2 linked regions of the Rhodopseudomonas palustris genome follow. The protein of the gene in region 2 interacts with the protein of the main gene of each other region in a pairwise test. Links are inferred from orthologs where the notes say so. Each region holds a gene or a part of one and is shown on either strand. Other genes may lie near its edges.

Region 1 (7,053 bases), 430 kb from region 2 along the record:
AGGCCGGATCAATCGCGCCAAATACTGGCTGGTCGGACTGATCTACGTCGCCGCCTGGATGGTGTTCACCGTGCTGGCCATCGCCTGGCTCGGCGGCGTCGATCCCGAGCAGCTGTTCCGCTTCGCCGGCGGCGCGCTCCTGATCTGGTTGATCGCGATCGCACTCGGCCTTGCCGCCACCTGGTCGGGCCTCGCCACCGGCGTCAAACGACTGCACGACCGCGACAAGAGCGGCTGGTGGATTCTGCTGTTCTGGTTCGGCCCGAGCCTGCTTGGCGGCTCCAACCAGACCATGGAAGACAGCCCCGTCAGCCTGGTGCTGGCACTGATCGGGCTCGGCATCGCGATCTGGGGCTTCGTCGAACTCGGCTGCCTGCGCGGCACCCGCGGTCCTAATCAATACGGCCCCGATCCTCTGGAGCCGCAAGGCACGCTGACCTGATGACCTCGACTCCGACTGCGCTTTCGATCGCCCAGGACCTGCTGCGCTGCCCCTCGGTAACTCCGGCGGACGCCGGCGCACTCGATGTGTTGGAGACGCTGCTCAAGGGCGCAGGTTTCACCGTGCATCGCGTCACCTTCTCGGAGCCGGGCACCGCCGACATCGACAATCTGTATGCGCGGGTCGGCGACGGCGCGCCGCATCTTTGCTTTGCCGGCCACACCGATGTGGTGCCGCCAGGTGAAGCCAGCGCCTGGACTCACGGCGCATTTGCCGGCGACGTGGCAGACGGCCTGCTGTACGGCCGCGGTGCGGTCGACATGAAGGGCGGAGTCGCCTGCGCGGTGGCGGCGACGCTGGACTATCTGGCGGCGATCGGCGGCAAGCCAAAGGGCTCGATCTCGTTCCTGATCACCGGCGACGAGGAAGACGTCGCGGTCAACGGCACCGTCAAGCTGCTGCAATGGGCAGCCGAGCGCGGCGAACAATTCGATCACTGCATCGTCGGCGAGCCGAGCAATGTCGAGGCGATCGGCGACACCATCAAGATCGGCCGCCGCGGCTCGCAATCCGGTGTGCTGATCGTCGATGGCGTCCAGGGCCACGTCGCCTATCCGCACCGCGCCGCCAATCCGGTGCCGGACATCGCCAGGCTGATTACCGCGCTGAGCGACGAGCCGCTCGATGCTGGCTCGGCGCAATTCCAGCCATCCAACCTGGAATTCACCTCGGTCGATGTCGGCAATACCGCCACTAACGTGATCCCGGCACAGGCGCGCGCCAAGTTCAACATCCGCTTCAACGATCACCACACCCAGGAGACGCTGAAGGCGCTGGTCGAGCAGCGGCTGGCGGCCGCCTGCGGCAACCGCATCCGCGCCCGGATCGAATGGTTGCCGTCCAACGCCGACGTGTTCGTCACCAAGCCCGGCGCCTTTACCGATCTGGTCGGCGCCGCGATCGCCGAAGTGACTGGCCGCAACCCCGATCTCAACACCGGCGGCGGCACCTCCGACGCACGATTCATCGCCAAGTACTGCCCGGTTGTGGAATTCGGCCTGGTCGGCCAGACCATGCACCAGATCGACGAACGCACGCCGGTCAGCGACCTCGACAAGCTCACCGCAATCTATCGCGGCGTGCTGGAGAGATATTTCGCCTGACCCTCCCCGTCATTCCGGGGCGCGAGCACAGCTCGCCAACCCGGAATCCCGAGATTCAAGGCACCGTTACGTTCGCTACAACATCGGGATTCCGGGTTCGCGCGTTTCACGCGCGCCCCGGAATGACAGCCGCACCGCTTAGTAATCCACCTGCATCAAATACAGCCCCTCTGGCGGCGCGACCGGGCCGCAGGCAGCGCGCTTCCGCGCGGCGAGCGCCGCGGCGAGGTCGTCCGCGGTCCAGCGGCCTTCGCCGACCCAGACCAGCGAACCGACCATCGAGCGCACCTGACTGTGCAGGTAGGAGCGGGCATTGGTGACGATATCGACCGCATCGCCGTTCCGGATCACATCGAGCACATCGAGGGTCTTTTCGGGCGAGGCGGCCTGACACTCGGTGTCGCGGAAGGTGGTGAAGTCGTGCTTGCCGATCAGCACCTGCGCAGCACGGTGCATCGCGTCGGTATCGAGTGGCTTCGGCACTCGCCACACTTTGCCGATGTCGAGCGCCAGGTTGGAGCGGCGGTTGGCAATGCGATAGCGATAATGCCGCCTCACGGCCGAGAACCGCGCTTCGAATGTGTCCGGCACAATTTCGGCCGCCAGCACAGCAACCGGGTTGGGACGCAGATGGGCGTTCAGCGCGTCGCGGAGCTTGTCGGCGCGGAACGGCTTCGGAATATCAACATGCGCGACCTGCCCCAGCGCATGGACACCGGCATCGGTGCGGCCGGCGCCATGCACCCGCACGGCCTCGCCGCAGGTCGCCAGCGCTGCCGCCTCCAGTGCGCCCTGCACCGACGGCAGCGCCGGCTGCAACTGCCAGCCACAAAACGGCGCGCCGTCATATTCGATGGTGAGTTTGTAGCGGGGCATGACCCTATTTGGTGTCATTGCCGGGCTTGACCCGGCAATCCATCGTTCAAGAGAGATTTGTTTCGAGGATGGATGCGCGGGTCAAGCCCGCGCATGACGCTGTGCAATAGGCTCAGCCAACCACCCGCACACCCTTCGCGATCGGCGTGCCGCGCAGAAATTCTTCAGCGGTCATCGGCTGCTTGCCGGCGCGCTGCAATTGCGCGATTCGGATCGCGCCGTCGTCGCAAGCAATCGTGAGATCATCGCCGATCACTTCGCCCGGCGTGCCACGCCCCTCGGCGAGCGCGCAGCGCAGCACCTTGATCCGTACCGGCTGACCTTCGATCGGCAGTTCGCACCACGCGCCCGGAAACGGCGACAGGCCGTGGATGTGGCGCAGCACCGCGCGCGCTGGCTTGGCGAAATCGATCTTGGCTTCGGCTTTGTCGATCTTGGCCGCGTAGGTGACGCCGTCTTCGCTTTGTTTGGTGAGTTGCAGCCCGCCGCGCTCCAGCGCCGCCATCGCCCGCACCATCAGATCGGCGCCGAGCCGGGCGAGCTGATCATGCACGTCGGTGACCGTCATGGCATCGGTGATGGCGATCCGCTCGGCCATCGCGACATCGCCGGTGTCCAGCCCGGCGTCCATTTTCATCACCATCACGCCGGTCTCAGCGTCGCCGGCCATGATGGCACGATTGAGCGGCGCGGCGCCGCGCCAGCGCGGCAGCAGCGAGCCATGCAAATTGTAGCAGCCGAGCTCGGGCGCATCGAGAATGGCCTGCGGCAGGATCATGCCATAAGCGACGACGACGGCCGCATCCGCCTCGTGGGCGCGGAAGTTCGCCAGCGCCTCATCGGTGCGCAGCGTCTTTGGAGTCAACACGGGCGCCTGCAGCCGGTGCGCGGCGAGCGCAACCGGCGTCTCCTGCAGCTTCATGCCCCGACCGGCCGGCTTCGGCTCGCGCGTATAAACCGCAGCGATGTCGTGGCCATGGGCCGCCAGAGCCAGCAGCGTCGGTACCGCGAACTCGGGCGTTCCCATGAAGACGAGGCGAAGCGGCATGGCGTCAGAGTCCCGGACAGGTCTGGGCGACGGAGGGCCGAGCGTCGCAACGCGTCGGCCGATCACCTGCGCGCACGCTCAGACGTATTTAATGCCGCGCTTGGCAGCCTTCTCGAACTTGCGGATCACCATCGCGCGCTTCAGCTTCGACAGGTGATCGACGAACAGCACGCCGTTGAGATGGTCGATCTCGTGCTGGATGCAGGTCGCGAACAGGCCGTCGGCGTCCTCTTCCTTAACGTTGCCGTCGAGGTCGGTGTAGCGGATCCGGACCGTCTTCGGCCGTTCGACCTCGGCGTAGTATTCCGGGATCGACAGGCAGCCCTCCTCGTAGACGTTCATGTCCGACGAGGCGCCGATGATCTCCGGATTGATGAAGGCGCGCGGATCGCTTTTGCCGTCGCCTTCCTTGCGGACGATATCCATCGTGATCAGCCGCACCGGCTCGGCGATCTGGATCGCCGCCAGCCCGATTCCGGGGGCCTCGTACATGCTCTCGAACATGTCGTCGGCGAGCTTGCGGATCTCGGTCGTCACCTCGGTGACGGGCTTGGAGATCTCGCGCAGCCGTTTGTCGGGCAGAATGATGATTTCGCGTAGGGCCATGGCGGCGATTTAAGCGGCGCCGACGTTGCGGTCAATCCGGGACCGACCGGAGCTTCTGCCACTTTCGGCGCGGCCTGCCTTAAAGGTCTGTTCAGCGTCGCGTTCTATCTTCGTTCTTGATGGCTGTGCAATCTGCTACACCGGCGGCGATGGACCAGATTCTGTTCAGGCTCGGCGAAGTGCCCGTCAGCCTCGGCATGGCCGCCGTAGCTTTCGCCGCACTCGCGCTGGCCCTGCTCGCGATCATCGCCATATTGGTCGCCCGCGGCAGCGCCGCGCGGCGGACCGCGGAGATCGATCAGCGGCTGGCGGTGTTGATGCGGGCCCAGCACGAGGCCAACGGCCGGGTCGATGCGATGGGCCGGGCGCTTGCCGGCCGTCAGGCCGAAATGGCGCGGGCGATGAGCGAACGGCTCGACAGCGTCACCCACCGGTTCGGCCAGTCGCTGACCCAATCGACCCGTTACACCATGCAGAGCCTGCAAGCGCTGCACGAGCGGCTCGGCATCATCGACCGCGCCCATGACAACCTCACCGAACTGACCGACCAAGTGACGACCCTGCGCGACGTGCTCGCCAACAAGCAGGCACGTGGCGCGTTCGGCCAGGCGCGGATGGAAACGATCGTGCAGGACGGGCTGCCGAAGGGCTCGTTCGCGTTCCAATACACGCTGTCGACCGGCAAACGGCCGGACTGCGTGGTGCTGCTGCCGGATCAGCGGCCGCTGTGCATCGACGCCAAGTTTCCGCTGGAAGCGGTGACGGCGCTGCGCGAGGCGACCACCGAAGAAGCCAAGAAGGCCGCCGCGCAGCGGCTGCGCACCGACGTGATGCGCCATGTCGACGACATCGCGTCCAAATACCTGATCCCGGGCGAGACCCAGGACACCGCGCTGATGTTCGTGCCGTCGGAGTCGGTCTATGCGGAGATCCACGACGGCTTCGACGACGTGATCCAGAAGGCCTACCGGGCCCGCGTCGTGCTGGTGTCGCCGTCGCTGCTGATGCTGGCGATCCAGGTGATGCAGCAGATCCTCAAAGACGCACGGATGCGCGACGCCGCCGATCAGATCCGCACCGAGGTGCTCAGTCTCGGTGACGATCTGGCGCGCTTGCGCGAGCGCGTCACCAAACTGCAGACCCATTTCGGCCAAGTCACCGACGACGTCCGCCAGATCCTGATCTCCGCCGACAAGATCGAGCGCCGCGCCGCTCGGATCGAGGAGCTCGACTTCAGCGACTCGGCCGCCGAGTCCGCATCGACCCCTGCCCCCGAAGCTTCGTTGGCACCCGACCGCGCCGATCTGTTCGCCTCGCGCGCCTTCAAGATTGACGAAGTCGCGCCGAGCTGAGGCCGCGCCACGCAACCCGCCGTCATCGCCCGCAAAAGCGGGCGACCCAGTATCCCAGAGCCTTCGTGGCTCAGCGGCGGCATTGTCCAGCATGGCCTCGTGCTTCACACAAATCATGGTGAGTACTGGTTCGCCCGGACAAGCCGGGCGATGACGGACTTTGATGCCCGGCTTCCGTCGAATCTGCTACCAACCACACATGAATGCTCCCGATCCCGCGTCGAATCCCGAGGCGCCGTCGCAAGTAGCCGTCACCAAGCCGAGCTGGCGCGAGGCGATGGCGGTGTATCTGCAGCCGCGGGTGCTGGTGGTGCTGTTTCTCGGCTTCTCCTCCGGCCTGCCGCTGGCGCTGTCCGGTTCGACGCTGCTGGTGTGGATGCGCGAATCCGGCGTCGATCTCGGCACCATCGGGCTGTTCGCACTGGTCGGCACACCCTACACGCTGAAATTCATCTGGGCTCCGCTGGTCGACGCGCTGCACGTGCCGCTGTTCACCCGGACGTTCGGCCGGCGCCGCGGCTGGCTGGTGTTCGCCCAGCTGCTGCTGATCGCCGCCATCCTGGTGCTAGCATTCGCGGACCCGGCGAAGTCGCCGCTCTACGTCGCGATCGGTGCGCTGCTGGTTGCCACCACGTCGGCCACCCAGGACATCGTGGTCGATGCCTTCAGGGTCGAAAGCCTGCCGGAACAAGAACAGGCCGCCGGCATGGCCGCCTATGTGGCGGCGTATCGCATCGGCATGCTGGTCTCGACCGCCGGCGCGCTGTTTCTGGTCAGCGCCTACGAATCCACCGGGCGGACCCGGCTGGAATCCTGGATGTGGGGCTATGTGACGATGGCCGCGATGGTGCTGATCGGCACCGTCACGGCGCTGCTCGCCACCGAGCCGGAGCAGTCGGCGCGAGCCGAAGCTGCAACCAGCGGCGAGAGCGCATTCCGCCGCGTCACCCAGGCGGCGATCGGCGCATTCTCCGAATTCCTCGGCCGCAAGGATGCATTCGCGGCGCTGGCTTTCGTGGTGCTGTTCAAATTCACCGACGCGTTCTCCGGCACCATGACGGCGCCTTTCGTGATCGACCTCGGCTTCACCCGCAACGACTATGCGGCGATCGTCAAAGGCGTTGGACTCGCCGCAACGCTGATCGGCGGCTTTGCGGGCGGCTTCGTGGCGCGGCGTTATTCGCTGGCCGCCAGCCTGTGGATCGGCGGCCTGCTGCAGGCGGTCGCCAACCTGTCGTTCTCGTGGCTCGCCGTGGTCGGCGTCGATCAATGGGCGCTGGCGCTGGCGATCAGCGCCGAGAACTTCACCAGCGCGATCGGCACGGTGATCTTCGTCGCGTATCTGTCGGCGCTGTGTAAGAATCCGCTGCACACCGCCACCCAATACGCCCTGCTGACCGCGCTCGCTGCGGTCGGGCGGACTTATTTGTCGTCGGGTGCCGGGTATGTGGCCAAGGCGACCGGATGGCCGGCGTTCTTCGCGATCTGTGTCGTGGTCGCGATCCCGAGCCTGTTGCTGCTGGCGTGGCTGCAGCGCCGCGGGCATTTCGCGGCGCTCGGTCCGGT
Region 2 (6,905 bases):
GCCTGAAGCGCGACGTGGTCGAAGGCCTCGACATCATGATCGTCCGCGAACTGACCGGCGGCGTGTATTTCGGCGAGCCGAAGACCATCACCGATCTCGGCAACGGCCAGAAGCGCGCGGTCGACACCCAGGTGTACGACACCTACGAGATCGAGCGGATCGGCCGGGTCGCGTTCGACCTCGCCCGCAAGCGCCGCAACAAGGTCACCTCGATGGAGAAGCGCAACGTCATGAAGACGGGCGTGCTCTGGAACGAAGTGATCACCGCCGTGCACGACCGCGAATACAAGGACGTCCAGCTCGACCACCAGCTCGCCGACTCGGGCGGCATGAACCTCGTGAAGTGGCCGAAGCAGTTCGACGTCATCGTCACCGACAACCTGTTCGGCGACATGCTGTCCGACATCGCCGCGATGCTGACGGGCTCCCTCGGCATGCTGCCGTCGGCCTCGCTCGGCGAACTCGACGCCAAGACCGGCAAGCGCAAGTCGATGTACGAGCCGGTGCATGGCTCGGCGCCCGACATCGCCGGCAAGGGCATGGCAAATCCGGTGGCGATGCTGGCGTCGTTCGGCATGGCGCTGCGCTACTCGCTCGACATGGGCGCGCTCGCCGACAAGCTCGACGAAGCGATCGCCGCGGTGCTGGCCAAGGGCCTGCGCACCGCCGACATCAAGAGCGAAGGCACCACGGTGATCTCGACCTCGCAAATGGGCGAAGCGATCGTCACCGAACTGCAGGCGCTGCACGCCTGACGAACGGTTTTCGCGGGCCTGCTCCGCGAAAACCGTCTCCAAGAAATCCGATGGACTGCCGGGCCAGCCCCGGCGGTCACGTCGAGCTAAAACAAAAAACGCCCGCCGAATTCGGCGGGCGTTTTCGTTTCTGGCGCTGTCGCGGGCGGCGGCAGGTGCCGCGGGCCGATCAGTACAGCGGGAAACCGGTCGGAGAGCCGCCGAGATCGGAGGCCGGATTGAGAGGCCAACGGTCGAGCGGGCGCTGGCCGTTCTCGCGGGCGAACGAGTAGCCCGGCGGGAAGGCGTAGTCGGAGAAGTGGCGTTCGCCCGGCTGCACTTCGGTGCCGGCGTCGAGCCAGGACCGCTTGGTGACGTACACACGTGTGCGGGGGCCGGCCTGATAGACCACGTTCGGGCCGCGGGAGCCGTAGCGGATCTGGTCGGAGGTGCCGTAAACCCGCTTCTTCTTCGGCGCGGCATCGGCATTGCTGACGCCGATCACGGCGACGGCGGCTGCCGCGAGCAGCACCGGCAACAGTCTGGCGGCAGTGGATTTCACGAACATCGGGGTCCCCATCGGCAGGCGCATTCCAGGTTCGTCCTTTGTAGCCGCCGCCGCACACCGGCCACAAGATCAATCCGGCAACACCGGCCGACAATCATTCAATCCGGCCGTCGCCAAAATGTTGCATCAACTCCAGGGCGTTACGCCGCCCCGACAGGTCTCCAGCTCATAGCCGGCCGCGCAGCGACGGGTCCTGCGGACCGGTCAGCCAGTCGGCGGACGCCGCCGAAGCCGCGGACTGATTCGGCCCACAGCTGCCGCGCCGCAGCTCGGCCTGGGCAAACGCCGCGGCCGTCGCCGCATCACCGCTCAGCAGCACCAGCCGGTCGAGCAGACAAGCCACCGCGGCCCGACGCTGCGGCGCGGTGTCGCCGCGGCAGGAGAAGCCGGAAATCCGCAAGCTCGCGACATCGATCGCTTTGACGAAGCCCAGACAAGAACCGGCCGGACGGTCGCTGCCAGCAAGGCTGAACAGCGGCATCGGGCCGAACTTGGTGTCGATCACGCCGGCGGTCTCGATCGTCGCGGTCCCGCCCGGGTCCATCCGGGCCGCCAGAGCGGCTTCGGCCGTGGCGCGGGACGTCTCACGACCGACCCGGTAGATCTCGATCTCGGCCGCCACCGGCTCGCCTGGCGTAGCGAGGCGCAGGATGTCTTTGCGTCCGCCATCCGGGTGATGCAGGATTTCGGTGGTCTCGGTCTTGCCCGGCCAATCGAGCTGACTGAGCGCGTAGGCCGGCTGCGACCGCGTCGCCACGCTCCAGCCCGGGCCGGCCTCTGCGGTGGTCGCCGCGGTGATCGCGGCGTCGGTCAGCGGATTGGCGGTGTAGAATACAATCAGGCCGATCAGCGCCAGCGCGCCCACATAGGCCATCACCCGCAATACCGCGTCACGGCACTCGTCGACGAAGCTATCCAGCGCCGGATGAATCCGGTGCCGGGAGGCTGCGGCGCGGAGGGCTGGGGTGCTTCGCATTGCGTGGGCTCGAACGGGTATTACGTTGTGTCCGAGGCGTTTCTCGCATAGAAGCGCTGACTTCTCCTTGCTGCGGCATGCCGCAGCGGAGCAAATTCCTTCGGAGAGTGAACGATGGGTTACAAAGTCGCGGTAGTGGGTGCGACCGGCAATGTCGGGCGTGAGATGCTCGCCATTCTGGACGAACGCAAGTTCCCGGCCGACGAGGTGGTGGCGCTGGCATCGCGCCGCTCGGTCGGCGTCGAGGTGAGCTACGGCGACAAAACCCTGAAATGCAAGGCGCTCGAGCACTACGACTTCAGCGACGTCGACATCTGCCTGATGTCGGCGGGCGGCAGCGTGTCGACCGAATGGTCGCCAAAGATCGGTGCGCAGGGCGCGGTGGTGATCGATAATTCCAGCGCGTGGCGGATGGATCCGGACGTGCCGCTGATCGTTCCGGAAGTGAACGCCGCGGCCGCCGCCGGCTTCACCAAGAAGAACATCATCGCCAACCCGAACTGCTCGACCGCGCAGCTCGTCGTGGCGCTGAAGCCGCTGCACGATGCCGCCAAGATCAAGCGCGTCGTGGTATCGACCTATCAGTCGGTGTCGGGCGCCGGCAAGGATGCGATGGACGAGCTGTTCTCGCAGACCAAGGCCGTCTACACCAACGACGAGCTGGTGAATAAGAAATTCCCGAAGCGGATCGCCTTCAACCTCATCCCGCAGATCGACGTCTTCATGGAAGACGGCTTTACCAAGGAAGAGTGGAAGATGGTGGTCGAGACTAAGAAGATCCTCGACCCCAAGATCAAACTGACCGCGACCTGCGTGCGCGTGCCGGTGTTCGTCAGCCATTCCGAAGCGGTCAACATCGAGTTCGAGAACCCGATCACCGCCGACGAGGCTCGCGAAATCCTGCGCAAGGCGCCGGGCTGCCTGGTGATCGACAAGCACGAGCCGGGCGGCTACGTCACGCCGTACGAAGCCGCCGGTGAGGACGCCACCTACATCAGCCGCATCCGCGAAGATGCGACGGTGGACAACGGCCTGGTGCTGTGGTGCGTCTCAGACAACCTGCGCAAGGGCGCGGCGCTGAACGCGATTCAGATCGCCGAAGTGCTGATCAACCGCAAGCTGATCACCGCCAAGAAGCAGGCGGCGTAATATCAGGCAGCCTGCGCGAACCGCGCGGTTCGCTTTGCTCGAAATCAACAATGGCCGGGGCTCGCCCCGGCCATTGGCGTATCAGGGCCATGATCGGTACTGACGAAGTCACGGCGAGACGCTAGGCTGTTTTCCGCTTCACCAGCCTTGATGCGTGCCATGACCGATCAACCTCATCCTGCAAAATCCCGCGCGCCCGGCAGCCGGGTCGAGCGCGGCTTCGAGACCGTGCTGTTCAACAGCCGCTGGCTGATGGCGCCGTTCTATTTCGGCCTCGTCATCAGCCTCGCGGTGCTGCTCTACAAATTCGTGATGCTGCTGTACGAATTCATCGTGCACGCCACGATCGCGAAGGAAGCCGATATCATCCTCGGCGTGCTCAGCCTGATCGACGTGTCGCTGACGGGCAATCTGGTGCTGATCGTGGTGTTCTCCGGCTACGAGAACTTCGTGTCGCGGATCGATCCCGGCAATCACCCGGACTGGCCGGAGTGGATGACCAAGGTCGATTTCGCCGGGCTGAAACAGAAGCTGCTGGCTTCGATCGTCGCGATCTCGGCGATCCAGGTGCTGAAAGCGTTCATGAACATCGACAGCTACGACCAGACCAAGCTCGCCTGGCTGGTCGGCATCCATCTGGTGTTCGTCGCCTCGACGCTGATCCTTGCGCTGTCGGACCGGCTCGGTCATCACGCCGACGACAAAGGCGGCCATTAGCCGCCTTCCGCTAGGCTACTTCCCGACACAGCGTCATGCGCGGGCCTGACCCGCGCATCCATCCCGCGCGCACCGCGGTGAAGAGAGCCAAGAGCTGTCACGACGCGACGGATTTCCGAGCCGAGACCGGCGATGGCGTCGCGCCCGCCTCACACCACCTTCACGGCCGGCACAAACTGCTTGCTCTCCTGATCGAGCACGAACAGATCGCCGTCGGCGACGCCGAAATAGGCGCCGTGGAGTTGCAGCTTGCCGCGCTCGACCAGGATCTTGACGCAGGGGAATGTCATCAGGTTCTCGATGCTGCGGAACACCGCCGCCTTTTCGATCCGGGTGCGGAAGTCCTGCACGGTTTCGTGGTCGCGCTTTTCGACCACTTCGCCAGGCTTGGTGAACATCTGCATCCAGCGGCCGATGAAGTCGCTTTCGGTCAGCGGCGGGGTCTTGTCGGTGAACGCCTTGATGCCGCCGCACAGCGCGTGGCCGAGCACCACGATGTGCTTCACCCTCAACACCTGCACGGCGAACTCCAGCGCCGCCGAGACGCCGTGGGCGCCGCCGTCCGGCTCGTACACCGGCACCAGATTGGCGACATTGCGCACCACGAACATTTCGCCCGGTCCGGCGTCGAAGATCACCTCCGGCGAGACCCGGCTGTCGCAGCAGCCGATCAGCATCACTTCCGGCGACTGACCGCGCTCGGAGAGTTCGCGGAAGCGGCTCTGCTCGGTCGGCAGCCGCTGCGTCCGGAACGCCTCGTAACCGTCGATCAGTGACTTCGGAAAGGATGTCATCGGCGCAGTTCCCTCCTTCGGGGTGCGGGGGTGAGGCGCGTCAGCGAACGATACCGACGTCACAACGCGCGCGGCCTGATGCCGCTCGCATAATCACAGGACGGGTCCGCGAACAAGCCTTCCGACCGGATGATACAGATGCTATCGGCTCGGACGTTTTTATGACGCCGAAGGGGGAACCATGATTCGACCGCGCCGCAGCCTGTTGTTCATGCCGGGATCGAACGCGCGGGCGCTTGAAAAGGCCCGGCTGCTGCCCGCCGACGGCCTGATCCTGGACCTCGAAGACGCGGTGGCGCCGGACGCCAAGGATACGGCGCGCGATCAGATCGCCACGGCGGTGGCCGCCAAGGGCTACGGCAAGCGCGAGATCCTGGTGCGGATCAACGCCCTCGACACCGCGTGGTGGCAGGACGACATCGCAATGGCGGCGAAGGCGGGGCCGGACGGCATTCTGGTGCCGAAGGTCTCGACCATCGAAGACATCGCCACCGTCGGCAACAAGCTCGCCGAGCTCGGCGCCGATCCATCGATCCGGGTCTGGATCATGATCGAGACCGCGCGCGGCGTGCTGCACGCCGAAGAGCTGGCGGCTCAGAAGCAGGATCCGAAGTCGCGTCTGGAAGGCTTCGTGTTCGGCCCGAACGACATTTCCCGCGAAACCGGGATCCGGATGCTGCCCGGCCGCTCCACCATGCTGTCGATGATCACGCATTGCGTGCTCGCCGCTCGCGTCCACGGCCTGATCGCGCTCGACGGTCCCTATAGCGACATCGGCAATGTCGATGGTCTCTCGGAAGAGTGCGCGCAGGCCCGCGATCTCGGCTTCGACGGCAAGACCCTGATCCACCCCGGCCAGATCGACGCCTGCAACGCGGCCTTCACGCCGCCGCCTGATGACGTCGCCCAGGCCCGCAAGATCCTGGCGGCGTTCGAGCGGCCGGAGAACCAGGGCCGCGGCGCGATCCAGCTCGATGGCCGCATGGTCGAACGCCTGCACGCCGAAATTGCCAAGAAGACGATCGCGATCGCCGATGCGATCGAAACGGCGGGCCACTAAGCGCCAGGGACATCACTCAGTCGGGCGTCATTCCGGGGCGCGAGCGATAGCTCGCGAACCTGGAATCCCGAGATTGTTGTGCGACCGGCGGTGCTTTGAACGTCGAGATTCCGGGTCCGCCGCTTCGCGGCGTCCCGGAATGACGGAGCTTGGGCCTAAGCCTTCCGATCAGGCCGCCCGTACCGACGCGAGGAAGTTTCCGACCTCGGCGCGGAGGCGGCTGCTCTCGCTCGACAGCGATTTGGCGGCCGACAGCACCTGCACCGAGGCTGCGCCGGTCTCGCGCGCGCCGGCCTGGACGCGGGCGATGTCCTCGTCGACCTGCGAAGTGCCATGGGCGGCGTGCTGGATGTTGACCGCGATGTCCTGGGTGGCCATGCCCTGCTCTTCGACCGCGGAGGCGATCGAGGAGGAGATCTCCGACATCTGGCCGATGATCGAGCAGATCTCCTTGATGGCCGCCACCGACTCGCCGGTCGCCGCCTGAATGCCGTTGATCTGCTGGCCGATCTCGCCGGTGGCCTTGCCGGTCTGCTCGGCCAGCGCCTTGACCTCCGACGCCACCACGGCGAAGCCGCGGCCTGCTTCGCCGGCCCGGGCGGCTTCGATCGTCGCGTTCAGCGCCAGCAGATTGGTTTGGCCTGCGATATTGCTGATCAGCTCGACGACGTCCCCGATCCGGGCCGCAGCGGCCGACAATTCGCTGACGCGTTCATTGGTCCGGCGCGCCTGATCGGCCGCCTCGTTCGCCACGTTGGCGGAGGTCTGCACCTGCCGACCGATCTCGTGCACCGACGCGGTCAGCTCCTCGCTGGCCGAGGCCACCGACTGCACGCCGGCAGAGGCTTCCTGCGACGACGAGGCGACGCCCACCGCCAGTTCGAGCGAGCGCGCCGCGGTCGAGGAC

The links. The genes of interacting proteins can lie anywhere in the genome.
Region 1: the proteins of RPPS3_RS01180 (region 2) and def interact in binary tests that used the Escherichia coli proteins (3 or more experiments, as listed by UniProt). The link is inferred for Rhodopseudomonas palustris from one-to-one orthologs.

Annotation. Positions count from the first base shown.
Region 1 is NZ_CP019966.1:681,799-688,851, reverse strand. The notes cover bases 2,372-5,348. They hold def (peptide deformylase), read right to left. Parts: upstream 4,136-5,348; coding sequence 3,608-4,135; downstream 2,372-3,607. Other genes in these bases: RPPS3_RS03225 (DNA recombination protein RmuC), read left to right, coding at 4,285-5,348; fmt (methionyl-tRNA formyltransferase), read right to left, coding at 2,594-3,529; truA (tRNA pseudouridine(38-40) synthase TruA), read right to left, coding at 2,372-2,481. In the rest of the region: RPPS3_RS03250 (DUF805 domain-containing protein), read left to right, coding at 1-442; dapE (succinyl-diaminopimelate desuccinylase), read left to right, coding at 442-1,605; more of truA, read right to left, coding at 1,744-2,371; more of RPPS3_RS03225, read left to right, coding at 5,349-5,487; RPPS3_RS03220 (AmpG family muropeptide MFS transporter), read left to right, coding at 5,687-7,053. UniProt on the Escherichia coli protein: Removes the formyl group from the N-terminal Met of newly synthesized proteins. Requires at least a dipeptide for an efficient rate of reaction. N-terminal L-methionine is a prerequisite for activity but the enzyme has broad specificity at other positions.
Region 2 is NZ_CP019966.1:252,739-259,643, forward strand. The notes cover bases 1,581-4,409. They hold RPPS3_RS01180 (aspartate-semialdehyde dehydrogenase), read left to right. Parts: upstream 1,581-2,392; coding sequence 2,393-3,427; downstream 3,428-4,409. Other genes in these bases: RPPS3_RS01175 (hypothetical protein), read right to left, coding at 1,581-2,278; RPPS3_RS01185 (TIGR00645 family protein), read left to right, coding at 3,587-4,144; RPPS3_RS01190 (carbonic anhydrase), read right to left, coding at 4,294-4,409. Also shown: leuB (3-isopropylmalate dehydrogenase), read left to right, coding at 1-755; RPPS3_RS01170 (hypothetical protein), read right to left, coding at 925-1,326; more of RPPS3_RS01175, read right to left, coding at 1,469-1,580; more of RPPS3_RS01190, read right to left, coding at 4,410-4,938; RPPS3_RS01195 (HpcH/HpaI aldolase/citrate lyase family protein), read left to right, coding at 5,120-5,998; RPPS3_RS01200 (methyl-accepting chemotaxis protein), read right to left, coding at 6,167-6,905.